Linked DNA regions of Phyllobacterium zundukense. The protein of the gene in region 2 binds, or shares a complex with, the protein of the main gene of each other region. Links are inferred from orthologs where the notes say so. Each region holds a gene or a part of one and is shown on either strand. Other genes may lie near its edges. The genes, in order: BLM14_RS10400 and dnaN.

Region 1 (13,449 bases), 1.1 Mb from region 2 along the record:
GTCCTCGACGATCATCACTTTCTTCACCATTGGCAATATCCTGTTGATCATGCTCGAAGGCACATGCCACCTGTCGAATTCTATGTGAGAAAGGTCAGGTAGCAGCCCCAAAGGTATGGATGCATTTGATAACCTGTTATGATTGATGAAAAGGAAACTCTTCAGGTCAATCCAGAAATGCCGCTGATCATGTTTAACCAAGGATTTATTGAACATCTTCTTTTGATCATATTCAACCGGCTGCAGCTCTTTTGCCTGCGAAAAGGCGTGTAACGCCATCAAATTGAATTGTTGTTGCGTAATTGCGGCAATCAGCACGGATCAGGATTGGACGGCAAAGGTGAAAAATCGAATCGATCTCGACGGCGCGCAGGCGTTGGCAATCAATTCTCTGGTGTTTCTGGCGGAAGACAGCGAATTGCTTTCCCGCTTTCTTGCGTTGACCGGCATCAGTGCAGACCAGATCCGCACCGCGGCCAGTGAACCGGGTTTTCTGGCGGGAGTTCTTCAGTTCTATCTCGCGCATGAACCGACATTGATGCGCTATTGCGAGGCTACCAATACGGATCCTGCCCTCTTCCAGGAAGCGCTTCGGGTTCTTCCCGGAGGCCCCCAAGAGGCGTACTGAACAGTTCATAGACTGAGAACGCATATTGCAGGGCGTAAGCGCCTTCGCTAATGTCCGCTTGTTCCTTTTATGTTCCGAGCATCATGGCGCCTGTCAACGATCCGAGATTTGGTTTTTGCCGTGACTGTCTGGCAGCGCAGACGTCAGAAGGCCGTCGCTGCCACGTGTGCGGCAGCCCAAGGCTGCTGCGTCACCCAGAACTGTATCGGCTCAGCATCGCCCATGTGGATTGCGATGCCTTCTATGCTTCAGTCGAAAAGCGGGACAATCCGGAACTGCGTAACAAGCCGGTTATTATCGGCGGGGGCAAACGCGGCGTTGTTTCAACGGCTTGTTATGTCGCGCGCATCCATGGTGTGAAGTCCGCAATGCCGATGTTCAAGGCGCTGGAAGCCTGTCCGCATGCCGTCGTCATCAAGCCCGACATGGAGAAATATGCCCGGGTGGGCCGGGAAATCCGGCAGATGATGCGTGATTTGACCCCGCTGGTCGAACCTTTGTCTATCGACGAAGCCTTCCTCGATCTCTCCGGAACGGAGCGCCTGCACCATGATCCGCCAGCCCGCGTGATGGCGCAATTTTCGAATCGTGTCGAAAGGGAAATGGGACTTTCCGTTTCTGTCGGGATTTCCTATTGCAAATTCCTGGCCAAGATCGCGTCAGACTTCGAAAAGCCACGTGGATTTTCCATCATTGGCGCAGAAGAGGCCGTCACCTTTCTGGCTGACAAACCCGTCACCCTGATCTGGGGCGTCGGCAAGGCTTTTGCCGCGACGCTCGAGAGGGATGGCATCCGCACCATTGGTCAGTTGCAGACTATGGAGCAAGGACCGTTGATGGCCGCCTACGGCACGATGGGCCAGCGACTCTACCGCTTGTCTCGCGGCCTCGATACGCGCCGCGTCGAACCCGAAAGCGAGAGCAAGAGCGTTTCGGCTGAAACCACCTTCAATGAAGATATCGCATCGCTGGATGATCTCGTGCCGATACTGCGGTCTTTGTCGGAAAAGGTCTCGCACCGCCTCAAGACTGCCGATATTGCCGGTCGAACGGTTGTGCTCAAGTTGAAATCGCGCGATTTCAAACTCCGCACGAGGAACCGCCAGCTGGCCGATCCGACGCAGCTTGCGGATCGCATTTTCCGTACTGGTTTCTCACTCCTCGAAAAGGAGATCGATGGGACGCGCTTCCGCCTGTTGGGCATCGGCGTCAGTGACCTCAGCGATGATGGCCGGGCCGACCCGCTAGATCTGGTCGACGTACAGGCAACTAAACGCGCGGTTGCGGAGACGGCAATTGACAAACTCCGCGGGAAATTCGGTAACCACGCTGTGGAAACTGGTTACACGTTCGGGAAGATACAATCCCGAACCAAGAATGTGCCGGATGAAATCGAATGAAATGGAATTGGAACAGTTTCAGCCGAATTCGGTCAAAAACAGCACGAGAATTCGTCAATTTGGTATGAGAATCTCAATTTTGGATTGCAATTTAGATGTAACAGGTTGATCGCCGCTGCCTTCTCACCCCATTTCGACTTCGACAATTCCGGGAATGGCTTTCATTGCGCTGGCGACCTGCGGTCCGACGCGATAACGGTTCGGCAACTCGATTTCGACCTCGGTCGCGCCATTCTCCTTGATCAGGATGAGGCTCACCACCTGGCCATCGTTCTGCGGCGCCAGATAGGGCGTAATGGCGCTCAGGGGCTCGCTGGAGCGCATATAGAGCCGCAATGCCTTCTGCATGCGTGTCGCCTCATCTTCAAGCGACTGGGCCGTCTGGATGCGCAGACTGATGCCTTCCGGCCGGTCTTCGGCACCGACCGTAACAACCACTGACCTGCCCGGCTCCAGCAAATCGCGGAACTGCGCCAGGGCTTCCGAGAAGAGCACTGCTTCAAATTGCCCTGAAGAATCAGAGAATTGGATGATTCCCATCTTGTTGCCAGTCTTGGTCTTGCGCTCCTGCTTCGCCGTGATGGTACCGGCCAGGCGCCCGGCATTGGCGCCACGTTTGACCGCCGCCTGAAACTCGGCCCAGGTTTGCACGCGCATCTTTTCCAGGATCGGCCGGTACTCATCGAGCGGATGTGCCGAAAGATAAAAGCCGGCTGCTTCAAACTCGCGCCGCAGCTTTTCCGCCGAGAGCCAAGGGGCCGCTGCTGGCAGTTGCAGCGTCTGCGTCCCGCCTGCGGCCATGCCACCAAAAATATCGGCTTGACCGCTGACGCTGTCTTCCTGCGTGCGCTGTGCATGACCGATGATACGATCGAGACCGGCAATCAGCGCCGGACGCTCGCGTCCGAAACAATCGAAGGCGCCAGCATTTATCAGGCTTTCGAAGACGCGCCGGTTGACGACTCGCGGGTCGATCCGCTCACAAAAATCTTCCAGACTGGCATAGGGCGTCGCGCCGCGCTTCTCGACTATATGGTCGACTGCGGCCTCACCGACGCCCTTGATGGCTGCCAGCGAATAGAAGATCCGGTTCTCGCCAACCTCGAAGAGACGATAGGACGTATTCACCGATGGCGTGACCACCTCGATACCAAGCCGCACCGCTTCGCGGCGGAAATCATTCAGCTTGTCCGTGTTTGACATGTCGTATGTCATTGATGCAGCAAGGAATTCAACCGGGTAGTGCGCCTTCATATAGGCGGTCTGAAACGACACGATTGCATAGGCCGCGGCGTGCGATTTGTTGAAGCCGTAGTCGGCGAATTTCGCAAGAAGGTCGAAAATGAAGTTGGCTTGCGGCTTGGTCACGCCGCGTTCGACGGCACCGTCGACAAAACGCACCCGCTGCATGTCCATTTCGGCGCGGATCTTCTTGCCCATGGCGCGGCGCAGCAGATCGGCTTCACCCAGCGTATAGCCGGACATTTCCTGCGCGATCTGCATCACCTGTTCCTGATAGATGATGACGCCCTGGGTTTCCTTGACAAGATGGTCGATCTTCGGATGGATCGACGCCATCTCCTCATCGCCATTCTTGCGCGCATTGTAGGTCGGGATATTCTCCATCGGACCCGGCCGATAGAGCGCGACGAGCGCGATGATGTCCTCGATGCGGTCCGGTCGCATGCCAATCAGGGCTTTGCGCATGCCGGTGCTTTCCACCTGGAACACGCCGACCGTTTCGCCGCGCGAAAGCATCTCGTAGGTAGGCTTGTCATCGAATGGCAGATTGGAAAGGTCCACGGTAATGCCGCGCCGCTTGACAAGATTGACGGCGGTCTGAAGGACGGTAAGCGTCTTGAGTCCGAGGAAGTCGAACTTAACCAGCCCCGCCTCTTCCACCATTTTCATGTTGAACTGCGTAACCGGCATATCCGAACGCGGATCGCGGTACATCGGCACCAGTTCCGACAAGGGCCGGTCGCCGATCACGATGCCCGCCGCATGGGTCGAGGCGTGGCGATACAGCCCTTCCAGCTTGAGCGAGATATCGAGCAGCCGTTCGACCACCGGCTCCTTGTCGCGCTCCTCGCGCAGGCGTGGCTCGTCCTCGATCGCCTTGGACAGTGTTACCGGGTTGGCGGGATTGGCCGGGACCATCTTGGTCAGGCGGTCGACCTGGCCATAGGGCATTTCCAGCACGCGTCCGACGTCGCGCAGGACGGCTCGCGCCTGCAGGGTACCGAACGTAATGATCTGTGCCACCTGATCGCGGCCATACTTGCCCTGAACGTAACGTATGACCTCATCACGCCGCTCCTGACAGAAGTCGATGTCAAAGTCAGGCATCGAAACGCGATCTGGATTGAGGAAGCGCTCGAACAGCAGCGAGAACCGGAGGGGATCGACGTCGGTAATGGTCAACGCATAGGCAACGAGCGAACCCGCGCCGGAACCACGACCAGGACCCACAGGAATATCATGGGCTTTCGCCCATTTGATGAAGTCGGAAACGATGAGGAAGTATCCCGGATATTTCATTCGGGTAATGATGGAAATCTCGTATTCGAGACGTGTCGCATATTCCTCGCGGGTGTGGGCGCCAGCGAGCCCTAGGGTCTCAATGCGCTGCGCGAGACCTTCCCTCGCCTGCCGTGCCAATTCGTCCGCTTCGGCCTGCAACGCCGCCTCTGGATCGCCACTCTCACCGGTAAAGCGCGGCAGGATCGGCGCGCGATTCTTTGGATAGTAGGAGCAGCGCAGCGCAATCTCGACGGTGTTCTCCACCGCCTCCGGCAGATCGGCAAACAGGTCCACCATCTCATCTTCGCTCTTGAGATAGTGATCCGGCGTCAGACGCCGCCGGTCGTCGATCGAAAGGAGCGAACCGGCGGCAATTGCCAGCAAGGCATCGTGAGCCTCGTAATCGGCGCTCTTGGAGAAAAATACATCATTGGTGGCAACGAGCGGCAGTTCAAGCTCATAGGCGAGTTCAACCTGCGTTGCCTCGAGAGCGCGATCATAGCCTCGATGGCGCTGCAACTCGACATAGAGCCGGTCACCAAACAGCGCTTTCAAACCGATCAGTCGCTGCCGCGCGCGGTCGATGCGATCATCCTTGATCGCCTTGGCGATGGCACCTTCCGGACCGCCCGACAGGGCAATGATGCCGTCAGTTCGGCCAGGCAACCAATTCGATGTGATGTGGACCGGATCGCCGGCGGGCGTTTCCAGATAGGCACGGCTGACAAGGCGAACGAGATTGGCATAGCCCTCCTCGGTCGCCGCAAGCAACACAAGCGGCGCCAGACCAAGCGCCTCGCGCCGGTTAGCACTACGGCTTTCCTCTGCCTGATCGTGGAAGGCGATATCGAGTTGGCAACCAATAATAGGCTGCAGCCCCGCCTTCGATCCCTTTTGCGCGAATTCAAGGGCACCGAAAAGATTGTTGGTATCGGTAATCGCGATCGCCGGCGCCTTGTTCGACACCGCGAGATCAATCACCTTTGCGACCTGCAAGGCGCCTTCAAGCAGCGAGTATGCGGAATGAACCCTCAGGTGAACGAAGCGCAGCGCCTGTTTTGTCGCGTTGCTTTCGCCGCCGTTGCTCTGCCCGTCTGCCAATTTTTCATCTCCGAAGACTTGAACGGAGAAACCGATTCACCGCGCCGTCATAGTCCGACATGCGCGATGATGTGTCCACCTGATTTGAAGATTTGGCCGGCTTCAACAGTGGACAGAAGCCGGGATCGTCAGCCCTGAAACTCTGAAGCCGACGATCCCGATATTCTTTCAGATTGCGCTGACCCACATTGCGAAAGTCGCAATGAACAGGCTGACTGTAACGAATGACATAACGTCCTGGAAAAGTTCGCTCATCGGTAAAACCCTTCGTCGTTGTCTCTATGTCTATGTTTTGTTCTATTTTTGTTCTAAAGTCAAGCGTACCAAAGCGCCTATCGGCGCTATGGTTTTTGAAATATTAATGGAAGGAAAATGAAAAGGGCGCGAATCGATCAGAGGCTGGTGATCTTGCCGTCCTTGAGCGTCACGCGCCGGTCCATGCGGCGCGCGAGTTCGAAATTGTGGGTTGCGATCATCGCAGAGAGACCGGACTGGCGAACCAGGGCTTCCAGCGCCTCGAACACATAGGACGACGTCACCGGATCAAGGTTGCCTGTTGGCTCGTCTGCCAGCAGAACCAATGGAGCGTTCGCCACGGCACGGGCAATTGCCACACGTTGCTGTTCGCCACCGGAGAGTTCGCTTGGCCGGTGCGAAGCACGCGCGCCAACCTTCATGTAGTCGAGCAATTGCTGTGCTCGCTCGGACGCGACGCCCGGTTTCATGCCGCGAATCATCTGCGGCATCATCACGTTCTCCAGTGCGGAGAATTCAGGTAGCAGATGATGAAACTGATAAACGAAGCCGATATCATTGCGACGAATGGCCGTGCGGTCCTCGTCCGACAGCGTACCGCAGGATCGACCGTCAAGGATCACGTCACCGCTATCGGGACGTTCAAGCAATCCGGCGGTATGCAACAATGTCGACTTGCCGGCACCCGAGGGTGCCACAAGCGCAACCATTTCACCCTTGCCAAGTGAAAAGTTTGCATCGTCGAGGATGATGATTTCCCGGCCGATCTCGCTGTACCGACGGCCAACACTCGTCAGTTGAAGAATTGCCCCGCCTGCCATTCTATTCGTACCTCAATGCTTCGACGGGATCGAGCTTAGCTGCGCGCCACGCGGGAAACAGCGTTGCCAGAAATGACAGGACTAGCGCCATGAGAATGACCGAAAAGGTTTCATTGAAATCCATCTTGGCGGGCAGCGTGCTGAGGAAATACAGTTCCGGATTGAAAAGCGTGGTGCCTGACAGCCAGGAGAAGAACTCCCGTATACGCTCCACATTCAGGCAGACCAGCACGCCAAGCAACACGCCGGCAATTGTCCCGGTTACGCCGATAGCCGCACCGGTCATCAGGAAGATACGCAGGATCGAGTTTCGCGTCGCGCCCATCGTTCGCAGGATGGCGATGTCATGCCCCTTGTCCTTCACCAGCATGATCAGACCGGAGATGATATTAAGCGCCGCAACCAGGACGATCAGCGTCAGGATCATGAACATGACATTACGCTCGACCTGCAGTGCCGAGAAAAAGGTCTGGTTGCGCTGGCGCCAATCGGTGAGCATGAGCGCCCGCTGCGCTGCATCCTCGATCGGCTTCTTCAGTGCATCCACATTGTCCGGGTTGTCAGCGAATATCTCGATCGACTGAACCTTGTTCTCCTGGTTGAAATAGAGCTGCGATTCTTCGAGCGGCATCAGCACAATCGAAGCATCATATTCGGACATGCCAATCTCGAAGATCGCTGTCACCGGATAGGATTTTACGCGCGGTGCCATGCCGATCGGTGTCACGTCTCCGTCCGGAGAAATCAAGGTCAGCCGGTCGCCAAGACCCAGCCCCATATTCTCCGCCATTCGCGTACCAATGGCGACGCCGCCTGCAGTGTTGAACTCCTCGAACGTGCCCTGACGGACATTTTTCGAAACGAGCTTGAGCTTGGCGATATCTTCTTCACGCAAACCGCGCACCAAAGCGCCAGAGCCCGCTCCGACGTTACCCTTGGCCAGCACCTGCCCCTCCACTACAGGAATGGCAAAGGAAACGCCTGGAATAGCGTCGATACGCTTGATCACCGCATCATAGTCATCGAGCGGCCGATCCATTGGCTGCATGATAACATGGCCGTTGATACCGAGAATGCGAGTCAGCAATTCGCTGCGGAAGCCATTCATGACAGCCATGACAATGATCAGCGTCGCGACGCCCAGCATGATCCCGGTAAATGAGAAGCCGGCAATCACCGAAATAAACGTTTCCTTGCGCCGAGCGCGCAGATAGCGCCACGCAATCATCCGTTCATAGGCTGAGAACGGCTTGGAACCGGATGTCGCGGTGACGGCCTGTTCGCTCATAGAATTCCCGCCTGAAAGTTCGCAGGTCCCGCGAGCTTGTTGATTGCAGCTTCAATGCTCAAGGTCTCACGCGCACCAGTCGCACGATCCTTGATCTCGACCTCGCCCGCGGCAACGCTGCGCGGACCGACAATCACCTGCGTTGGCAGTCCGATCAAATCCATCTTCGCGAATTTTGCGCCAGGGCGGTCATCCGTGTCATCCAGCAATGGCTCAAGGCCTGCATTTGTCAGCGCTTCGTAAAGCTTCGTCGAAACCGCATCGCAGCCTTCATCGCCTGGTTTCATATTAACAATGCCGGCGCCAAACGGCGCAACGGCTTTCGGCCAGATGATGCCATTCTCATCATGCGATGCCTCGATAATCGCCGCAATGACACGCGACGGCCCGATGCCGTAGGAACCCATCGACACCAGATGGTCCTTGCCATCGGGGCCGCTTACCTTTGCACCCATAGGTTCGGAATATTTCGTACCAAAGTGGAAAATGTGGCCGACTTCGATGCCGCGCGCGGCGAGCTGGTCGGATGCACCGACCTCGCCCCACGCTGCCTCATCATGCATTTCGTCGGTCGCCGCGTAGGGCGCGGTCCACCGCGTCACGATTTCAGCGATCTGTGCATCGTCATCGAAGTTCGTGTCGGGTCCCGGCACCGGCAAATCGAGGTAGGCGCGGTCGCAGAAGACCTGGCTTTCACCCGTTTCAGCGAGAATGATGAATTCATGACTGAGTTCACCACCAATGGGCCCCGTATCGGCACGCATCGGAATCACCTTGATCCCCAGGCGCGAGAAAGTACGCAAATAGGCGACGAACATGCGGTTGTATGCTGCCTTGGCGCCCTCAAAATCGAGATCGAAGGAATAGGCGTCCTTCATCAGGAATTCACGTGAGCGCATCACGCCAAAGCGCGGGCGGCGCTCGTCGCGGAATTTCCACTGGATGTGGTAGAGATTGAGCGGCAGATCCTTGTAGGACTTCACATAAGCACGGAAAATCTCGGTGATCATTTCCTCATTTGTCGGGCCGTACAGCATTTCGCGCTCGCCGCGATCCTTGATACGCAACATTTCGTCGCCATAGGCATCATAGCGACCGCTTTCGCGCCACAGATCGGCAGACTGGATCGTCGGCATGAGCAATTCGATCGCACCGGAGCGGTTCTGTTCCTCGCGGATAATGTCACTCACCTTGTTGAGAATGCGCAAGCCAGCCGGCAGCCAGGCATAGATACCGGCCGATTCCTGGCGAATCAGACCGGCGCGCAACATCAGCCGATGGGAGACGATTTCCGCCTCCTTGGGGTTTTCTTTAAGGATGGGCAGAAAATAGCGGGAAAGGCGCATTGAGAATCACCAAATTGAACACTGCCTGAGTGCTTTAAGAATCAGGCAAAACCAAGTGCAAAGTCGATGTTTCTTACCGGCTTCACAGCGGATTGGGAACCCGCAACTGCAAATGAAAGAGCGTGGAATTTAAGGAGGATTCACCTCGCTGCCAGATTTGTAAGCAAAAAATGACTTGAACGAATATTTTTCGTGACATTTCGAAGGCACTCCGCTATTTTTTTAATCATAAGGAGAAAGTGAGAATATTTCTGCTTTCCTACGCGGTCAAAGTCTTGGGAGGATGTGACCTTTGGCGCGGTTTTCCGCAGCCGCCACGCAAGTGGAATAGGTCGGACGCGATCTTCAAATGCAAGGTGAAAGCCTTGCATTTTTTTTGTTTTTATTCCTGGATTCAATATGCTGCAGTTGTTTTTTAAAGTGATTTATCGACTGGCCAATAAACTGAGATCGAGCATTGTCAGAATCGTCCCGCGCACGGTTTTTCGGTTCCGGTTGTTTACATCTACTGATTGCTATTAAAAAAATTGTTTAAGAAGGGATCCAGTTTGGCGTTTCCGACCGATTTGCTGGCTAACGAACCGGGCCTTGATTGCCCAATTCAATTAAGCTGAGGGAAGAATACCGGTATATCGTCGACGCCGTAGCCAAGCTTTTGATTTACCACATAGAAAATGGCGAAGATAACGGCCGAGATAATTGTCGTAAGCAGGAAAACCCTGCCCATGCGATGTTTGTGCGGAGCGCTGGGAGTTGTGCCCAGCGTGACATCGTCTTCTTCAGCTTGGGTACGCAGGCCAATCGGCAGCATGGTGAAGAGCGTCAGCCACCAGAGGATGAAATAGACTGCCATTGCAGTTGCGATTGGCATTTTACTCTTGCTCCAGTTCAATCAGCGTCCCGTTGAAATCCTTCGGATGAAGAAACAGAACGGGTTTGCCGTGTGCGCCGATCTTTGGCTCGCCGTCTCCAAGGATGCGGGCGCCCTGCTCTTTTAGCCTGTCGCGCGCTGCCACGATATCGGGCACTTCGTAGCAGACATGATGCATGCCGCCTGAAGGGTTCTTTGCCAGAAATGCAGCGATTGGTGAATCCACACCCAGCGGTTCCAGCAATTCGATCTTCGTATTGCCGACATCGATGAAGACGACCGTTACGCCATGCTCCGGCAGCATCTGGGGTTCGGTCAGTTTCGCGCCGAGCGTATTGCGATAAATCGCGGACGCGGCAGCCAGATCCGGCACGGCAATCGCGACATGGTTGAGACGGCCAAGCATTGTTACCTCAGGGCCTGGTCACAAAGACTGTGACGATCGGCTTTTTGCCCCAAACTTCATTGGTCGCAGCGCGTACCGCCCGGCGCACGGCCTCACGGACCATGGCTATATCCTTGCGTTTTTCACGTGGAATGCTTTGTACTGCACCAACCGCCGCGTCATAGAGCAAATCTTCGAGAAGCTCCCCCTCATCGTCGTTTTCGGGAAGGCCAATCGGGACGATCTCCGGATCCTCAAGGATATTGTATCTCTCGTCGAGCAGCATCGAGACGGCAACATGTCCGACATATGAAAGTTTGCGCCGGTCAACGATGCCGACCTCTTCCTCGTCGCCGATGAGCTTTCCATCCTTGTACAAACGTCCGAATGGAGCCTGATCGATGATTTCAGCTCTGCCCGGTGCCAACCGCAGCACGTCGCCGTTGCGCACCTGCGGCACTTCCGGAATCCCGGCCATTGCGGCAAGAGATCCCTGCCCTACGAGATGCGCCGCCTCACCATGGACCGGTACAAGGATGCGCGGACGCACCCATGCATACATGCGCTTCAATTCGTTGCGCCGAGGATGGCCCGAAACGTGCACCAATTGATCGCCGTCGGAAATGACGTGAACGCCCTGTTCGATCAGGAGGTTCTTCGTATCGATAATTGCCTTTTCATTACCCGGGATAGGACGCGAGGAATAGATCACCGTGTCGCCAGCAGACAGTGCAACACTGCGCATTTCGTCTCGGGCCAGTTTTGCCAATGCGGCGCGCGGTTCACCCTGGCTGCCGGTCAGAATGATGACCATATTCTCGCGAGGAATGAAGCCATAATCGTCCTCGGCAAGGAATTCCGGAACGCCATCAAGATAACCGAGCTCACTTGCCACATCGATCATGCGCTTCATCGAGCGGCCAAGTACCAGAACCTGGCGACCTGCGTCGCGAGCCGCCAAGGCGATGGACCGGATACGCCCGACATTGGACGAGAAGGTGGTGATAGCCACGCGGCCGCGGGCCTTTTCGATGATCTCGCGCAGGCTCTCGCCGACTTCCCGTTCGGACGGGGATTCGCCATCGCGCAGGGCATTGGTCGAATCGCACATCAAGGCGAGCACGCCTTCGTCACCAAGTGCGCGGAAACGCGCTTCATTGATGAGTGGCCCCAGCGACGGCTCGGGATCCATCTTCCAGTCGCCGGTGTGAATGACCGTGCCGAGCGGCGTCTTGATCGCCAGCGAAACAGGCTCCGGGATCGAGTGCGTAACAGCGAGCGCCTCGAATTCGAACGGACCAACATTGAAGGTTTCACTGGCGCGGTAGATGGTCACCGGAATGTTTGGGGCGCCCGGTTCCGACTGGCGCTTTGCTTCGAGCAAGCCGGCCGTGAAGGGTGTCGCATAGACGGGAACATTCAGCATCGGCCACAGATCAAGCAAGGCGCCATAATGATCTTCATGAGCATGCGTGATCACAATGCCCTTCAGATTATTGCGCTCGGCCTGCAGGAAGCGAATATCGGGCAGCACGAGATCGGCACCCGGAAGGTCAGGACCGGCGAAACTCACGCCCATGTCAACCACGACCCACTCACGCTTGTGCGCGGGACCATAGCCGTACATGGCCAGGTTCATCCCGATCTCACCGACACCACCCAAGGGAAGGAAAACAAGTTCCGCTTGATCGGAATTTGCCATTTATACTCCTAAAAACTGAATTCTATTCAGCACTTGCCGACGCAACTGCACCAAAATGGACATCACCGGCGGCAATTTTCACCCGCTCTCCATCATTGTCGCGAATAACGAAGCGGCAGTCCTCGTCAATCGTTTCGAATATACCACGCAGCACCGTTCCGTCGACTCGCACGGCAACTTCGCCGCCAAGCCCGGCAGCGCGTGCGAGCCAGCGCTTGCGAATTTCGGCCAGTCCGCGTCCCTCGCCCCAGATGCGGCTGTTCTCTTCCCAGGCGTCGGAGAGCGCCAGAAACAAGGTTTCCGCATCACAATCAGCGCCAAGACGGGCTAGCGACGTCGCCGGGTAGGGAACGTCGTCGGGATATGCAACGACATTGACACCAATGCCAATGACGATCGCAAAGCGGTTATCCGGCAATTGCGTCGATTCGAGCAAAATACCCGCGAGCTTTGCGCCACCGGCCAAAAGATCGTTTGGCCATTTGAGTTCGACGCGCAGTGGCGATTTGCCGGCTCCGGCATTTCCTGCTCCGTCGAGACCAACTGAAAAAGTCGCAGCCGGACAGACGGCGTCCAAAGCATCCGCAAGCGAAAGCCCGGCAACGAAGCCCAGCGTGGCGGCAGTTTTCAGTTCAAAATTCCCGGTCAGCAACAGTGAAGCGGCAAGGTTCCCCTGCGATGTTGCCCAGGCGCGGCCGCGTCGGCCACGGCCGCTTTGCTGGCTTTTGGAGACGATCCATAATTTTCCCGGATCGCCAGCCTGCGCCCGCTCCAGCGCAACAGCGTTGGTCGAGCCGACCGTCTCAAACGCCTCCAGCCGAAAACCGTTTTGCTGTGCCAGGGGCGAAAGTGAGAATCCCATTGGGCTCCCGGCCTTAGAAGAACGTCTTGGCGGCGGCTTCCGCATACGTGCTGACCGGTCCACCGATCAGAACATAGAAGAGCACCAGCAGGCCGGACACGCCGAGCACGAGGCGCAGTTCACCGGCCACTGGTACGAAGGCGCCTACCGGTTCATCGAACCACATGATTTTGATGATGCGCAGGTAGTAGAAAGCCCCCACGACCGACGCCACGATGCCAATGATTGCCAAAGCATAAAGGTTGGCCTGCATCGCAGCGAGAAAGG
Region 2 (17,255 bases):
AGCCATCAATATTCCGGCTTCAGGCTCGGCCACGGTCGCCTGGTCGCGGCGAATGGTCAACAGTTCATTCACGACACCTTTTGCGGCGGGTAGCACCGTGGTCATCGATGCCAATCTGATGATACCCGGGACATCGGTAATCCGTGTCGAAACGTCAATGGCCTATGTTCCCTTGATGCCCTTTAACTTCAAAGACACGGTGAGCACGACAGCCGGCGTATCGACGATGGGGCTCTCCATGGCAAAGACGTCCTTTGGCCGCGTTCGCCAAGGTGTTGCTGTCGCCTGTTCCAACTGCTGATAAATTTACTCCACAACCGGCGGATAATGGTTACGTGTGCCATTGATTTGTCATGGCGCACTGTATGACCTATCTGTGATGTCTGGTTTAAACGGAGTGAGGCATGTCCCGCGCTTTTCTTTTTGTACTCGATTCCTTTGGAATTGGCGGTGCACCCGATGCCAAGGCGTTTGGCGATGAGGGCTCGAATACATTTGGTCATATTATCGAGGCCTGTGCAGCTGGACATGGCGACAAGGCTGGCCTTCGCTCGGGACCGCTGAAATTGCCCAATTTGGGCGCGCTTGGGCTTCTGCATGCAGCCAATCTCGCGGCCGAATTGCCGCTCTCGGCCCAGGAGCCCGAGCCTGTCGGACTTTGGGGAGCCGCGGAGGAAGTCTCGAACGGCAAGGACACGCCATCCGGGCACTGGGAAATTGCCGGCGTGCCGGTCACGTTTAACTGGGGCTATTTTCCGCAAACAATCCCTACTTTTCCGGACAATCTCGTCGCCGATGCTGTGCGCAGGGCAGCACTCCCCGGCATTCTCGGCAACAAACATGCTTCTGGTACCGAAATCATCGAGGAACATGGCGAGGAACACATAAAGACCGGAAAGCCGATCTTCTACACATCCACGGATTCCGTCATCCAGATCGCCGCGCATGAGACATATTTTGGTCTCGACCGGCTATATGAGCTCTGCCGGATTGTCCGTGAACTGGTCGATCCCCTGAACATCGGCCGCGTGATCGCACGGCCATTTGTCGGCGAAACCCGGGAAACGTTCAATCGCACCGGCAACCGCCGCGATTATTCCGTGCCGCCGCCGGAGCCGACGCTGCTTGACCGCCTGACACAGGCTGGACGCACCGTCATCGCCATTGGCAAGATCGGCGACATCTATGCCCATCAGGGCGTCAGCCAAGTGCGCAAGGCCAACGGCAACATGGCATTGTTCGACGAAACCCTGATCGCCATGGACGATGCGCAGGATGGCGATCTCGTTTTCACAAATTTTGTCGATTTCGACATGCTTTATGGCCACCGCCGGGATGTGCCCGGCTATGCGGCGGCGCTCGAGGCGTTTGACAGGCGCCTGCCCGAAGCACTGGCCAAGCTGCGCCAGGGCGATCTTTTGGTTCTCACCGCCGATCATGGCTGCGACCCGACGTACAAAGGTACGGACCACACGCGCGAGCGGGTTCCCGTCCTTTGCTTTGGCCCGGACCTGCCTCGCGGTTCCTTCGGCATTCGTCCGACCTTCGCTGATATTGGCGAGACAGTCGCGGCACATCTCGGCATCGCGCCTGGCCTGCATGGCAAGAGCTTCCTGAAGGGCACAGGGGACCGGTCTCCAGATGCCTGAACTACCTGAAGTTGAAACCGTCCGGCGCGGATTGCAGCCGTTCATGGAAGGCGCGACTGTCCTTGCCGTCGAGCAAAGACGACCTGACCTGCGCTTTCCCTTCCCGGACCGCTTTGTCGAACGGCTGACCGGCCGCCGGATCGAGGCGCTGGAGCGCCGCGCCAAATATCTCATCGTGCATCTCGATGACGGTCTCGGCCTGATCAGTCATCTCGGCATGTCAGGTTCCTACCGCATCGAGCAGGACGACGGGGATCAGGTTCCGGGAACCTTCCAGCATGAGCGCTCCAAAAACGCCGTGCACGACCATGTGGTGATGCATCTGGGCGCAAAGGACGGGGCGAAAAACCGCATCATCTATAATGACCCGCGGCGCTTCGGCTTCATGCTGTTTGCCGAGCCGGGCGGCCTCAACATGCATCCCCTGATCAAGGATCTCGGCACCGAGCCCACCGGCAACCGGCTGGATGGGGCGTTGCTCGCCAAACTCTTCCACAACAAGGGCGCACCGTTGAAGGCGGCGCTGCTAGACCAGAAGCTGATTGCCGGGCTCGGCAATATCTACGTGTGCGAGGCTCTGTGGCGCGCCGAACTGTCGCCTAGGCGCATGGCGGGCACTATTGCCGGTGAGAATGGTGCCGCAACCGGGATGTCTGAACGCCTCGCAGCTTCTATCCGCTCTGTCATCGCCGATGCCATCAAGGCGGGTGGATCAAGCCTGAAGGATTACCGCCAGGCCGATGGCGAGCTTGGATATTTCCAGCATTCATTTTCTGTCTATGATCGCGAAGGCGCCCCTTGCCCGCGTTCAGGTTGCGGTGGCACCATATCGCGTATCGTTCAAAGCGGGCGCTCGACATTCTATTGCCCCGTCTGCCAGCATTAGGAGGAAAACCGGATGACCTACGAGAACATCATTGTCGAGACGCGCGAAAAAGTCGGATTCATCCAGCTCAATCGCCCGCAGGCACTCAACGCGCTGAATTCCGCCCTCCTCGCCGAGCTGAATACGGCTCTTGAGTCCTTCGACAAGGACAATGGCATCGGTGCGATTGTCATAACCGGCTCGGAAAAGGCCTTCGCGGCCGGAGCCGACATCAAGGAGATGCAGACGCTGGAATTTGCCGATGCCTATCTCGGTGACTATTTCAGCGAATGGGAGCGGGTCACGCGGCTGCGCAAGCCCCTGATCGCCGCAGTGGCCGGCTACGCGCTTGGCGGTGGCTGCGAACTTGCCATGATGTGCGATTTCATCATCGCAGCCGAAACCGCCAAATTCGGCCAGCCGGAAATTACACTCGGGGTCATGCCGGGTATGGGCGGGTCACAGCGACTCACCCGCTTTGTCGGCAAGTCGAAGGCCATGGATCTGTGCCTGACCGGCCGCATGATGGATGCTGCCGAAGCGGAGCGCTGCGGACTGGTCTCCCGGGTCGTTCCCGCCGGTGAGCTGATTGACGAAGCCCTGAAGGCGGCCAAGAAGATTGCCTCCTTCTCCCTACCCGTCGTGATGATGACCAAGGAGACGATCAACCGCGCCTATGAAACGACGCTGTCGGAGGGTCTGAGGTTCGAACGGCGCGTCTTCCACTCCATGTTCGCCCTCGAAGATCAGAGGGAGGGAATGGCCGCCTTTGCCGAAAAACGCACTCCGAACTTCAAAAACCGCTGATGGCAAAATTTGCTTTTGAACCATACAGATTCCAAGTTGACGCAAAAGCAAACGTCATCTATAAGCCCGACAACGTTCGGTGGCCCCTCGGCCACCCTATTATTTTGTGACGGCTGCTTTGAGGCTGCCGATTAGCTGACAGAAAAGAGAGGCATCATGGCCAACACTCCTTCGGCCAAGAAAGCGGCGCGCAAGATCGAAGCCCGCACCGAAGTAAACAAATCCCGCCGCTCGCGCGTGCGCACCTTCCTTCGCAAGTTCGAAGACGCGGTGGCAAGTGGCGACCAGGCTGCCGCTACGCTCGCCTTCAAGGCGGTCGAGCCGGAAGTAATGCGCGCAGCGTCGAAGGGCGTCCTTCACAAGAATACGGCGTCGCGCAAAGTATCGCGCCTGTCGGCACGCCTGAAGGGCATGTCTGCATAAACAGACCCTAATATTTATATTTGAAAACCCGGCTTCTATTTAGCCGGGTTTTTTTATTTGCCGCGATTCTGGGAATAAATTCGTTACCCGGGGAAAAGATTGTGGGTTATCAAAACCATGACATATGACCGTTACAAACGGATTAGGACAAAAAGCGTCAATCATCATTTTCCGTTTGTTTTCAATGGCTTATGGAAGGTAGCCGTAATGGTGCAAACCGAGCGCGGAGAATCTGTAGCCCCAGCCTGTGTCAAGCGATAATTTAATATTTTTTTTTGATCGCGAGAGTCCGCAGTGCAACAAAATTGGCATTCCAAAAAAGGCTTTGAATCCGAAGGCTTTTTCCTCGTTGAACCGGAGATAGTTAAAAAAATGAAAATCCGTTAACCCTTAATTCATCAAAAAACCCTTGGTGCTGCCCTTGCCCTTCCTGCAAAGGTTTTTGTAAGGTCCAGACATCAAAGGGGTGGGCAAAGACCCATTTAACAGGCTTATAAAATTGTGGTTTCGGGCGCAAATTTCTTGTTTGCGTAACGGGTATGTATTGTCGGTACTCAGGTCCAACGGACTTGGGTTGTTTCATAAAACGAGCGAGTTGACGACGCTGGCGGGAGCCGGGCGGGAGTCTTTCTGCGCCTGAACTGAGAGGGATGCGAACGTGGTAGTTATAAATATTCTGGACGAGATTAATTCAGTCCTGCACCGCGTGATCGCTACAACCTCCAAACATTAGATTCAGAATTTTCGGGCCGACCACTGGGGCGGTGGGCTGGAACATTGCAGGGCGATCAATCGCCTGCACCAAAAAAACACGGGCATACTACAGACCCGATCGAAATATATCAGGATGAGGCAATGACAATGACCAGCGGAATAATGGAAAACGGCACAAAAGCCATGGTCCCGCTCCATATGGAAGGGGACGATATGGATGGGGCCAGCAGTCAAGGCGATATGATCTTTGAGCGCGTCAAGCTGAAGCTTAAGGCCAAACTCGGCAGCGAAGTCTATTCGAGCTGGTTTGGCCGCCTGAAGCTGGACGAGACGTCCAAGAGCATTGTTCGCCTGTCGGTTCCGACCGCATTCCTGCGCTCCTGGATCAACAACCACTACTCCGACATGATCGCTGCCTTGTGGCGCGAAGAAGACGAGCAGATTCTGAAGGTCGAGATTGTTTTCCGCAGCGCCAGCCGTGCTGCCCGGCCAGCCTGTGATGCCGAAACGGCGCCGCGTGCCGAAACCCGCGCCCTTGCCCGCGACAAGCCGGTTTTTCCTGTCGGCAACACCGTGCTGGACAAGAAGGCACCCGCACATTTTGCTGATCGCGCCCAGAATTCCGTCTTCGGTTCGCCGCTTGACCCACGCTATACGTTCGACACCTTTGTCGATGGGACACCCAATCGCGTTGCACTTGCCGCTGCCCGCACCATAGCCGATGCCGGCGCCAGTGCCGTCCGTTTCAATCCGCTGTTCATCCACGCCTCTGTCGGCCTCGGCAAGACGCACCTCCTGCAGGCGATCGCCGCCGAGGCGCTGAAGCGCCCCGAACGCGCCCGTGTCGTCTACCTCACCGCTGAATATTTCATGTGGCGCTTTGCGACGGCCATCCGCGACAACAATGCCCTGTCGTTCAAGGAACAGTTGCGCGATATCGACCTTCTGATCATCGATGACATGCAGTTCCTGCAGGGCAAGTCGATCCAGCATGAATTCTGCCATCTGATCAATACACTGCTCGACAGCGCCAAGCAGGTCGTCGTCGCCGCCGACCGCCCGCCATCAGAGCTGGAATCGCTGGATGCGCGCGTTCGCTCGCGCCTTCAGGGCGGTGTCGCCCTGGAAATGATCGCGCCGGACTACACAATGCGCCTGGAAATCCTCAAGCGCCGCCTTGCCGCCGCCCAAGCCGAGGACCAGTCGCTGGATATTCCCCTGGCAATCCTCGATCATGTCGCCCAGTCCGTTACCGGCAGCGGCCGCGAACTCGAAGGTGCGTTCAATCAGCTTCTGTTCCGCCAGACATTCGAGCCGAACCTTTCAGTCGATCGCGTCGATGAACTCTTGAGTCATTTGATGCGCGGCGGCGAAGCCAAGCGTATCCGCATCGAGGAAATCCAACGCATCGTTGCACGGCACTACAATGTGTCGAAGCAGGACCTCTTGTCGAACCGGCGCACGCGGACGATCGTCAAACCTCGTCAAATCGCTATGTATCTCGCCAAGATGCTTACACCGCGCTCCCTGCCAGAAATCGGTCGCCGCTTCGGCGGGCGCGATCACACCACGGTTCTCCATGCCGTGCGCAAGATCGAGGATATCGTCGGCAAGGACCAGAAACTGTCGCAGGAGCTCGAGCTCCTCAAGCGCCTCATCAACGATCAGGCCCAATAGTTTATCAACAGAAAGCCTGCGGTGTGGTACGTTGATGCCCGCCGCAGGCTTGCTTTTTGACATGAATTTCTGCCAATTTGCTTGACCCTGGGGGAAATTTGTCCCCTCGCCAGTAAAGCGTCGCAAGCCCGTGGCGCTTTGGCTGGAATTGATGTCAGCGAGACCGGTTTATCATGCGTGTAACTCTTGAACGTTCCAACCTTCTGAAGTCGCTCAATCATGTCCATCGCGTGGTCGAACGGCGCAACACCATTCCGATCCTGTCGAATGTCCTCCTGAACGCGGATGGCGCAAGCCTCGCCCTGAAGGCAACCGACCTCGATCTCGAAGTGACGGAAGCAACGGCGGCGCAGATCGAGCAATCCGGTGCGACCACCGTTCCCGCCCACCTGCTCTACGACATCGTGCGCAAGCTGCCGGATGGTGCCGAAGTGATGCTGGCGACCAATACCGACGGCAATTCCATGGCCGTGACGTCGGGCCGGTCGAGTTTCCGCCTGCAGTGCCTGCCGCAGTCGGATTTTCCAGAGCTGACCGCCGGTTCCTTCAGCCACACATTCCGCATGCCTTCGAGCGCCCTCAAAAGCCTGATCGAGCGGACGCAATTTGCGATCTCCACCGAAGAAACCCGCTATTATCTCAACGGCATCTATTTCCACGCCATTGAAAGCGACGGCACCTTGAAATTGCGGGCGGTCGCCACCGATGGCCACCGCCTCGCCCGTGCCGAACTCGAAGCCCCATCGGGTACCGAGGGCATGCCCGGCATCATTATCCCGCGCAAGACGGTCGCTGAACTGCAGAAGCTCGTCGATGATCCGGATGTGGCCGTCACGGTTGAACTGTCGGAGACCAAGATCCGCTTCACCATCGGCTCGGTGGTTCTGACCTCCAAGCTCATCGATGGCACCTTCCCGGATTATCAGCGCGTCATTCCGTCAGGCAATGACAAGAAACTGACGATCGATCGCCAGAGTTTTGCTTCCGCTGTCGACCGCGTCTCGACAATTTCCAGCGAGCGCGGCCGCGCCGTCAAGCTGACGATCGCCGATGGCCAGTTGACGTTGACCGTCAATAACCCGGATTCCGGCAGCGCAACGGATGAGCTGGCGGCGGATTATGACTCCGATCCGATCGAAATCGGCTTCAATGCCAAATATCTGCTCGACATCACCGCGCAACTGACCGGCTCCGAAGCGATCTTCATGCTTGCCGATGCGGGCTCGCCGACACTGGTGCGGGATACGGGCGACGAAAATGCGCTTTATGTGCTCATGCCGATGCGGGTGTAGTACCCGCCAAGCATTGTTCCCATGACCGATGATCCCTCCACGGACGCGGGCAAACCGGCCCGCGTTGCGATCAGCCGGTTGAAGCTTGCCAATTTCCGCAATTATGAAAGCCTGTCGCTGCGGCTCGGGCCGTCGCATGTCGTTCTGACCGGCGAGAACGGCGCCGGCAAGACCAATCTGCTCGAGGCCATATCGTTCCTGTCGCCCGGACGGGGCTTGCGGCGCGCAACCTATACGGACGTCACCCGCACCAATGCGCCGGACGGCTTCGCCATCCACGCGGCCATCGAGACCACCGAGGGCTCGGTCGATGTCGGCACCGGCCTTGCCGGCAATGCACCGGGCGCTACCGCGCGCCGCGTCCGCATCAATGGGGTGACCGCAGCTGGCGCCGACGAACTGCTCGACTATTCGCGCATTCTCTGGCTCGTTCCCGCTATGGACGGGCTGTTCACCGGCCCTGCTGCCGACCGGCGGCGCTTTCTCGACCGCATGGTCCTCGCCATCGACCCCGCTCATGGCAAGCGCGTCCTCGACTATGAAAAGGCGATGCGCAGCCGTAACCGTCTGCTTACGGAAGAGCGCAGCAACGATTCCTGGCTTGACGCGATAGAGACCCCGATGGCCGAGCTCGGCATCGCCATTGCAGCCGCGCGGGCTGAACTCATGCGGCTCATCAATGGCATGATCGAGCGCTTGCCGGACGACAGCCCCTTCCCCAAGGCTGACTGCTTGCTTGAAGGCGAACTCGAACAGCGTGTCGGGATAGAATCCGCCACCGACGTCGAGGAAACCTTCCGGCGCGCGTTGCATGACGGCCGCAGCCGCGACCGCGCTGCCGGACGCACGCTGGACGGTCCGCACCGCTCGGATCTCCTTGTTCGCCACCGGCCCAAAGCCATGCCGGCAGAGCATTGCTCTACCGGTGAGCAGAAGGCGCTGCTGATCGGCCTCATCCTTTCCCATGCACGGCTGACCGGCGAACTTGCGGGCATGGCGCCGATCCTGCTCCTCGACGAGATTGCCGCGCATCTCGATGAAGGCCGCCGCGCGGCACTTTTCGATATTATCGAGGAACTGGGTGGCCAGGCCTTCATGACCGGCACCGACAAGGCGCTGTTCAAAAGCCTTGAGGGCCGCGCTCAGTTCTTCGATGTGTCGCACGGCGAAGTGCGGGCAGCCTGATCAAACGCTTTCTCGCTGCTTTGTTTGGCCCTTTTTGCGGTTACGGCAAAAATAATCGGACAGTACTGTCGGGACCGTCATCGTCCAATCGTCCTTCTGACAGTCTTCAGACAATAACATTGAACCATTGGAAGGACATAGTCATGGAATTCACCGAACGGAGCACAACAATCTCTTCAAGCAGGGCGGTCTGGGCTGGTCGCGTTCTCAGCGGTCTTGTCATCCTGTTTCTGATCTTCGACGGCGGCATAAAACTGGTGCCGTTGGACGTGGTCACGGAAACGACGGCCCAACTTGGCTACCCAGGCAGTGCAAATTTTGCTCGCTTCCTCGGCATTCTGACGCTTGTTTGCACACTGCTCTATGCCTATCCGCGCACAGCGGTCCTGGGCGCAATTCTTTTGACCGGTTATCTTGGTGGCGCAATCGCCACGCATGTGCGTATCGCAAACCCGCTGTTCAGCCACACCCTGTTCGGTGTCTATCTTGGCCTGATGATCTGGGGCGGGCTGTACCTGCGGGATCCGCGCATCCGCGCTTTGATTCCATTCAGCCGGTAGCAACTCACATTCCGGATGTGTTGACCATGCGGGTGGGCGGGCGCATTCTCTATAGCAACCCAATGTCATTGATATGTGTTCACGCTGAGGGAACCAGCCATGACACAGCCAGATGTCTACCTGCTTGGACGTGCCGAAGCCGAAGAAATGCGGCTGAAGCGTCAGATCGCCAACCTCGCCCCGGATTCCGACGCTCAATTCGAGAAGATCGGGATCAAACAGGGCGAACGCGTCGTCGATCTCGGCTGCGGTCCCGGAGGTGTCCTACACCTCCTGGGCAAGCGCGTCGGCCCTACCGGATCGGTTCTGGGCATTGAGCGCAGTGCACATTTTGTCGAGCTGGCGCGCCACTTCGTCGCCGATCACGGCTTGACGCAGGTCGAGGTTCGTGAGGGCGACGCCTACGATACGGGCATGCCCCGCGCATCGTTTGACGGCGCACACATGCGCCTCGTCCTTGTCAATGTGCCGAAGCCCGAACTTATCGTGCGTGAAATGGTATCGTTGGTGCGCCCGGGAGGCTGGGTCGCCAGTTTCGAGGCGGATTTTCTCGCCCACATCTGCGATCCGCCTTTGCCCGAATGGACCCGTCTTGTTGACGCTTACACCGCTTATTCGGCGGCGCAGGGGATCGACCTTTTCGTTGGCCGGCGCACCCACCGCCTGTTTCGCGAGGCCGGCGTCGTGGACATCCGGGTAGATGCCGTGGTCCATGTCTACCCGCCCGGTCATGATCGCCGGACGATCCTGCGCGACTTCATCAACAATGTCGCTGACAAGCTGGTCGACGGCGGCTTCATCAAGCGCCGCGAACTGGAAACCGATCTCGCGATGCTCGAACTTTACCTGTCCAGACCCGATGCGCTGGTGACTTCGCACATGTTTTTCCGGCTGTGCGGGCGTGTCCCGGGCTAGGATGCCGCGCCTTTTGTGGCGGCCCGCCAACGGCAGTTAAAGGGAGCCACCTGGCTCCCTTTCTTCAGCCGGATTATGTCCGGGTAATTGAAGCACCACCATCAACCAGCGAAGCCGTGCCCGTGACGAATGCAGCATCGTCGGAAGCAAGATAGAGGACCGACCGCGCCAATTCTTCCGCAGTGGCCACACGCTTCAGCGCATGCAGGTTGGTGATGAATGCCTGCGATTCGGCCGTATTGTTCATTTCGCGATACATGTCCGTATCGACAGCGCCCGGCAAGATGGCATTCACCCGTATGTTCTGCGCACCATATTCGGCGGCAAGCGCCTGCGTGAGGCCGATGAGCCCAGCCTTGCTCGCGGCATAGGCGGCCACACCTGGAAAGGCGAAGCTGTAGCCAACAAATGTCGATGTAAAGATAACCGACCCACCGCCTTGCTTGAGCATTTCGGCGATCTGGTGCTTTGCACCGAGGAACGAGCCGGTGAGGTTGATCGCGATGGCATCGTTCCAGCCCGCCTCCGACACACCCGTGCTCGGCCCTGCTTCGCCAAGCGTACCGGCATTGTTAAAGGCAATATCGAGCTTGCCATAACGCTCGGCAGCGAGCGCAACGAGCGCTTTGGCATAATCTTCGGAACGGACATCCCCGGCCAGAGCGACTGCTTCGCCGCCATCGGCTTCGATTTCGGCCACCAGCGCATCAAGTTCCTCCTTGCGGCGGGCTCCGATAACGAGCTTGGCGCCCTCCTTTGCGAAGAGTTTGGCGGTGGCGCGGCCAATGCCGGCACTTGCACCGGTAATCAACGCAACTTTTCCAGACAAGCGATTCATGTTCTTTCTCCTGCTGTTTGGGACCGGCGTCTGGCCGGCCAACCATCTTGGCATGAAGATGGGGGCGTGCTCCCGTTCGGATTAGTCGGCAAAAGCCGGAATTGCTTTTCGTAAAAAGCGAACAATCTCATCCAACCCGCGCGAATGGAAGCGTCTGTGCCGCCGTGCTAACGTCCGCGCAGAATCATCGCCCTACCAGACCACGGAGTTTCCATGCCAGATCTGTCCGCCTTCGCCATCGCCGCCCGATGGCCGGCCAAGCATCCCGACCGCCTGCAACTCTATTCCTTTCCGACCCCGAACGGCGTCAAGGTTTCGATCGCGCTCGAAGAGATTGGCTTGCCCTATGAGCCGCATGCCGTCGATATCGGCAAGAACGAGAGCTGGACGCCGGAATTTCTCTCGCTGAACCCCAATAGCAAGATCCCGGCAATCGTCGATCCGGACGGTCCGGGCGGCAAGCCGATTGGCCTGTTCGAGTCCGGGGCGATCCTGCTTTATCTGGCCGAAAAGACCGGCAAGCTCATCCCGGCCGATGCGGCCGGGCGCTACGAGACCATCCAGTGGGTGTTCTTCCAGATGGCGGCGATCGGACCGATATTCGGCCAGGTCGGCTTTTTCCATAAATTCGCGGGCCGCGAGATCGAGGACAGGCGCCCGCTCCAGCGCTACGCAGATGAATCGAAGCGCCTGCTCGGCGTCCTTGAAACACGCCTTGACGGGCGGCAATGGATCATGGGCGATGAATATACCATTGCCGATATTTCGATGCTGGGCTGGGTGCGCAATCTGGTGGGCTTCTACGGCGCGGGCGACCTCGTCGGCTATGCCAGCCTGAAGCACGTGCCGGCATGGCTGGAACGCGGCCTCGCACGCCCGGCCGTGCAGCGCGGCCTGGATATTCCGAAGCGGCATAGAAAACGATGATCCGGCAGTCCTCGCGATTGTCGGATCAAACCCTGCTCATTCGTCCTTGGCAAACCATAAGCTGTAGGAGGAACCAAATGGAACAGCAGGACAGGATCGAAGTCGAGAACATCAACCATCCGGGCAAAGGCAGACAAGTCGACCGGGCCATGTACGATGCCATGCGCAAGGCCTATCTCAAGGTCCTACCAGGCAGATCACCCGGCCTGACGCTGGCTGAAATCAGTGAGCGCCTTGCCGGCGAACTGCCGCAAGACCTGTTTCCGGGCGGTTCGAAGGCAGGCTGGTGGGCGAAGACCGTCCAGTTGGACCTTGAGGCCAAGCGGCTGGTGAAACGTGAGAAGACAAGCCCTATACGGTTGCGCAGGGTGTAGGCCTCCACGACCCGAGGCTCTGAGGTCTTTCAATGTATTGAAATGATGCCGTCGACGGCCCGCCATTCGCGCGGCTCGATCAGACGCTGATGCACGATACGGACCGAGTGCAATGGGCCCTCGATGTCCTTGCACCAGAAATCAAGAAAGCCTTTCAATTCCGGAAAAGTCGGAGCAAGATCGTACTCCTGCCATATATATAGCTGGAGGAAGCTGGGGTGGTCGGGAAGGCGATAATGTATTTCCGCTGTCGTCAGCCCGTAACCCTTCAACTGAAGTTCGAATGCTCTCGTGGTCATGAATATTACCCTTGTGGATCAACTCATGCATCACACTGAATCTTGTCCGATTCTATTGTGTTTTCAAGGGGAGATTACGATTTTTCCTGAAAAAGAGGAGTAAAGACAAATGGCTGCAAAAGAAGTCAAATTCAGCGGTGATGCCCGCGATCTCATGCTGCAGGGTGTCGATATCCTTGCAGATGCCGTCAAGGTGACGCTCGGGCCGAAAGGCCGCAACGTCGTTATCGAAAAGTCCTATGGCGCGCCGCGTATCACAAAGGACGGCGTTACCGTTGCCAAGGAGATCGAACTTGAGGACAAGTTCGAGAACATGGGCGCGCAGATGCTGCGCGAAGTCGCGTCGAGGACCAGCGATATCGCCGGCGATGGCACGACGACAGCGACAGTCCTCGCGCAGGCCATTGTACGCGAAGGCGGCAAGGCTGTTGCTGCCGGGATGAACCCGATGGACCTGAAGCGCGGCATCGATCTCGCCGTTGATGCGGTGGTCGAAGAACTGAAGCGCAATGCCCGCAAGATCTCGAACAACGCCGAAATCGCCCAGGTCGCCACGATCTCCGCCAATGGCGATACCGAGATCGGACAATATCTGGCGGATGCCATGGGAAAGGTCGGGCACGAGGGCGTCATTACCGTCGAGGAAGCCAAGACGGCCGAAACCGAGCTCGAAATCGTCGAGGGCATGCAATTTGACCGGGGGTACCTCTCTCCCTACTTCGTTACCAATCAGGAGAAGATGCGGGTCGAATTCGAAGACCCCTATATCCTTATTCATGAAAAGAAACTCTCGAACCTGCAGGCGATGCTGCCAATTCTGGAAGCAGTCATCCAGTCCGGCAAGCCGCTGCTCATCATTGCCGAAGACGTCGAAGGTGAAGCACTGGCGACCCTGGTCGTCAACAAGCTGCGCGGCGGCCTGAAAGTGGCTGCGGTCAAGGCTCCGGGATTCGGTGATCGCCGCAAGGCCATGCTGGAGGATATCGCCATCCTTACCGGTGGCACCGCCATCAGCGAGGATTTGGGGATCAAGCTTGAAAGCGTGACGCTCAACATGCTGGGCCGTACCAAGAAGGTCGTGATCGAGAAAGAAACCACCATGCTTGTCGATGGTGCTGGTTCAAAATCCGATATCGCCGCACGTGTCGCCCAGATCAAGGCGCAGATAGAGGACACGACATCCGACTATGATCGTGAAAAACTGCAGGAGCGGCTGGCGAAACTTGCCGGGGGTGTTGCAGTCATCCGGGTTGGCGGGTCGACGGAAGTCGAGGTCAAGGAGAGGCGGGATCGCGTCGATGATGCCCTGCATGCAACCCGCGCGGCGGTCGAAGAGGGCATTCTGCCAGGTGGCGGCGTAGCCCTGCTGCGGTCGGCCCAAGCGCTCAAAGGTCTGCAGGGAAAGAATGCCGATCAGAGCGTCGGCATCGACATCATACGCCGCGCTATCGAGACTCCAGCTCGCCAGATCGCCGAGAATGCCGGGGCCGAGGGATCGATTATCGTCGGCAAACTGCGCGAAAATGACGATTTTTCCTTTGGCTGGAATGCCCAGACCGGGGAATACGGCAATCTATACGACATGGGCGTCATCGATCCCGCAAAGGTGGTCCGCAGTGCGCTTCAGGGTGCCGCATCCATCGCAGGCCTGTTGGTCACGACGGAGGCAATGGTCGCTGACATTCCAAGGAAGAGTCCGGCGCCTGCCATGCACGCTGGCGGAGGCATGGATTATTGACGCAATACCGGCTTCAGACGAAAAAACGAACCTCAGACGGCTCGCCGGGTAAAGCCACCAGCCGCCGGGAACGCCGCCGCCTTCCTCCAGGCTGCGCGGGGCAATCTGACGAGCGTCGTCCAATGCGGCACGTTCTTCAGAAGTTCCCGGGCGAGCAGGCCAGCGGCGATGCCACCGATGATCGACGCGGCCGCGAACACAGGCCAGGGCAATTTTGCTTCCAGCGGAGCCAATACCAGCTCCGGCACGAACCTGTGGAACAGGTAGATGTAATAGCTTGCGGCTGAGATCGGGAGCACCAAACCCGCAACCCATCGTGGCATTGGCAAGCGCGGGGCGAACAGCAGAGCCCCAAGAAACGCAAACTGCAGCATGTACTTCACCCAAGAACCGACCCAGTTTCCACCGTAATAGGCAACCAGTGGAAAGATGACCGCTCCGGCAGCAAGAACCAGAATCTTTCTCGACACATTGTCGGCAAAATACGCCAGCCAGCCGAAAGCGGTCAGGTAAAGAATCCACGGTACGGTGAAAACCTCCCGGTCGCCAAGCGGCCAGACAACCGGTCCGAGGAAACGAAGCGCCATTGCCGCTGCAAGAATTGATAGCCCAAAGAAGAATGGGGTTTTTGCGCCAGCTTTACGCATGGCAGGAATGGCGAACAACCCGGCCCAGATCACCACCATCTGGACATAGGCTTCGACGAACCAGTACAGGAACGGCAGCATGGTTCGTTCGGCCGGATCGGTGAGGCCGAAGTTCCCCACGAGAAATACGGATCCCCACGGCATCTTGCCCCAGACAACTCCGTAGAGCGCGATGATCAGATAATAGGGCACAAGTACCGACATTACGGGCCGGAAGACTCTGGCGACGCGACCGGAGAACAGATTGCCGCTCTGGAAGCGTGCGAGGCTGTAGCCGATCAGCATGACCATCGCGGCAGCGCCCCCTGGCGCGGGCCAAAGGGTAGCGTGCTGGATGACGACAAGCAGGATCGCCAGGGTCCGGATCACCAGATCGATGCCAAGGCTCTGCATCCGGGTCTTGGCCTGTTGCATGGTGGCGAGTTCAGCGATCGGCCTGTTCTCCCAGCCCTCGGGAAGATGGTTCAGGATGCGCTCAAGGTTCAATGACAGCCGTACATAGCGCAGCGAGTCACCGCCCAGCGACACGAAGGTATCCTGATCCGCGGTCCTCTGTGGAAAGAACGCCTCCCTGAACACTTCCCTGACATTTTCGGTCCTGCGGAACCGGCAGTCCTCATAGCTAGCCTTAAGCTGTTGATAATCGATTTTTCCGGACGCGAGGCGCGGCAGCTTGTCCTGCCGGCTAACGGCAACGTGCATGGCCGTCAAACCGCTCGTTTCGATCAGTGTCTTGCGAACGGCATCTTCCGAGTGCGCCGAGGTGTACATGGCAACGATGGACTGGTCGTCGCCGAAAACAGCTGCCTGGACACCCTTCAATGACAATGCCTGCTCGAGCGCATCGTGACCAATGCGCAAACCTGCGATCTTCGACATTCTGCTGCGACGGCCGACGACACGATAAAGCCCGTCTCTGTTGCGAACCGCCAGGTCTCCCGTCTTCAGTTCGGCCAGTTCCGCTCCGCGGTTCAAATCAGCGCGGCTGGCAGCATAGCCCATCATGACGTTGGGGCCGCGATAGACCAGCTCACCGGGTGTATCGGCCATACGGATCTCGCGTCCATCTTCGTCGACCAGACCGAGCACTCCATTCGGAATCGCGAGCCCGATGCTGTCCGGATTGTCATTGAGCAGGTGCGGGGGGACAAAGGCGATTCGCGCTGTGGCTTCCGTCTGCCCATACATCACAAAGAGTTCGCCGCCGTTCTGTGCAAGATAATCGCTGTAGAGGCGCACGAGATCGGCCGGCAGCCGCCCGCCTGCCACCGTCATCAGCCGTAGGTGCGGCAGGCGTTGGTCGCGGAAACCTATCTTTTCGAAAAGTTCGAAGGAATATGGGACACCCGGAATGTTTGTGCAGCGATTGTCGCGCAGGTCATGGATAAAGCCGGGGTCAAGAATCGATTTGCCGGGCACGAAGAGGCTGGCGTGCACAGCCAGATGGGAGTTGAGAACCGAGAGCCCGTATGAATAGTGCAGCGGCAGCACCAGCGTTCCGCGGTCATCGCTATCGAGGTGCAGGTATTCCGCGATGGAGGCCGCATTGGCAGCAAGGTTTGCACTGGAGAGCCGCACACATTTACCCTCGCCAGTGCTGCCGGAGGTCGACAGAAGCAATGCAAGATCAGGATGGAGGATTTCAGACGACGGTTGCGCTGTCTCGGCGGCACGCCACCGGCCTTCAAATTGACGGAAATGGATATCTGGCCTGAACCTTTCCTCAAAGCGAACCGCAACGCTCGTGTCGCCCGGCGGCAGCAGCGCGATCGCGTGCCCGCCCGCAAGTGCTGCCAGATAGGCAATGATCGCGTGTTCGGAAAGGCTCGCATCAATGGCGATCAGGCGCTTTTCTGTGCCGAATGCCGACGCCTGGTCCGTAACGCGAGCTGCCAGCTGATCATATGTGACGATGGCCCGGTCAGGAATGATCAGGGCGGGCATATTGCCGCCATCGGAGAGGCGTTCGACAAAGAATGGAACCATTGAAATGCCCAAACCACTTCTGAAAAATCGCGGACGCAATGAATGGTGTGCAGATACATTTCTGGAGTAGTTTAGTCAATTTTACGTTGTGGGGAAAACTCACGAGCAGCAGAGCAAATTGGCAGTCTGCGAATGAGCTCGCGAAAATTCGCAGCTCTACGCTTCGGCGGCCATGATCTCGTTGAACGCATCAATCAAAAGAGCAACTTTTTGGTTGCACTTCCCATCTCACCTTGTCATAGTAAGCGCAACCAGGAGGTTGCACTTATGACCGATCGTATCGAGAAAAGCATCGAGCTGAACGCCCCTGTCGAGCGCGTCTGGCGGGCGCTGACGGATCACGAGGAGTTTGGCGAATG

Evidence for each region.
Region 1: the proteins of dnaN (region 2) and BLM14_RS10400 are in contact, whole or in part, in a solved structure (PDB 1OK7), measured with the Escherichia coli proteins. The link is inferred for Phyllobacterium zundukense from one-to-one orthologs.

Annotation. Positions count from the first base shown.
Region 1 is NZ_CP017940.1:2,067,408-2,080,856, forward strand. The notes cover bases 1-2,869. They hold BLM14_RS10400 (DNA polymerase IV), read left to right. Parts: upstream 1-711; coding sequence 712-2,028; downstream 2,029-2,869. Other genes in these bases: BLM14_RS10390 (response regulator), read right to left, coding at 1-30; BLM14_RS10395 (DUF3572 domain-containing protein), read left to right, coding at 341-628; dnaE (DNA polymerase III subunit alpha), read right to left, coding at 2,152-2,869. Also shown: more of dnaE, read right to left, coding at 2,870-5,652; BLM14_RS10410 (ABC transporter ATP-binding protein), read right to left, coding at 6,045-6,728; BLM14_RS10415 (lipoprotein-releasing ABC transporter permease subunit), read right to left, coding at 6,730-8,016; proS (proline--tRNA ligase), read right to left, coding at 8,013-9,362; BLM14_RS10425 (DUF1467 family protein), read right to left, coding at 9,964-10,233; mce (methylmalonyl-CoA epimerase), read right to left, coding at 10,235-10,639; BLM14_RS10435 (ribonuclease J), read right to left, coding at 10,647-12,320; BLM14_RS10440 (biotin--[acetyl-CoA-carboxylase] ligase), read right to left, coding at 12,343-13,182; NADH-quinone oxidoreductase subunit NuoN, read right to left, coding at 13,196-13,449. UniProt on the Escherichia coli protein: Poorly processive, error-prone DNA polymerase involved in translesion repair and untargeted mutagenesis. Copies undamaged DNA at stalled replication forks, which arise in vivo from mismatched or misaligned primer ends.
Region 2 is NZ_CP017940.1:3,134,119-3,151,373, forward strand. The notes cover bases 5,442-8,367. They hold dnaN (DNA polymerase III subunit beta), read left to right. Parts: upstream 5,442-6,308; coding sequence 6,309-7,427; downstream 7,428-8,367. Other genes in these bases: dnaA (chromosomal replication initiator protein DnaA), read left to right, coding at 5,442-6,135; recF (DNA replication/repair protein RecF), read left to right, coding at 7,449-8,367. Outside these bases: BLM14_RS15710 (TadE/TadG family type IV pilus assembly protein), read left to right, coding at 1-301; BLM14_RS15715 (phosphopentomutase), read left to right, coding at 405-1,649; mutM (bifunctional DNA-formamidopyrimidine glycosylase/DNA-(apurinic or apyrimidinic site) lyase), read left to right, coding at 1,642-2,535; BLM14_RS15725 (enoyl-CoA hydratase), read left to right, coding at 2,548-3,321; rpsT (30S ribosomal protein S20), read left to right, coding at 3,478-3,744; more of dnaA, read left to right, coding at 4,699-5,441; more of recF, read left to right, coding at 8,368-8,612; BLM14_RS15750 (DoxX family protein), read left to right, coding at 8,756-9,172; BLM14_RS15755 (methyltransferase domain-containing protein), read left to right, coding at 9,272-10,087; BLM14_RS15760 (SDR family oxidoreductase), read right to left, coding at 10,161-10,925; BLM14_RS15765 (glutathione S-transferase N-terminal domain-containing protein), read left to right, coding at 11,139-11,852; BLM14_RS15770 (DUF6958 family protein), read left to right, coding at 11,930-12,226; BLM14_RS15775 (usg protein), read right to left, coding at 12,256-12,525; groL (chaperonin GroEL), read left to right, coding at 12,635-14,263; BLM14_RS15785 (AMP-binding protein), read right to left, coding at 14,296-16,896; BLM14_RS15790 (SRPBCC family protein), read left to right, coding at 17,164-17,255. UniProt on the Escherichia coli protein: Confers DNA tethering and processivity to DNA polymerases and other proteins. Acts as a clamp, forming a ring around DNA (a reaction catalyzed by the clamp-loading complex) which diffuses in an ATP-independent manner freely and bidirectionally along dsDNA.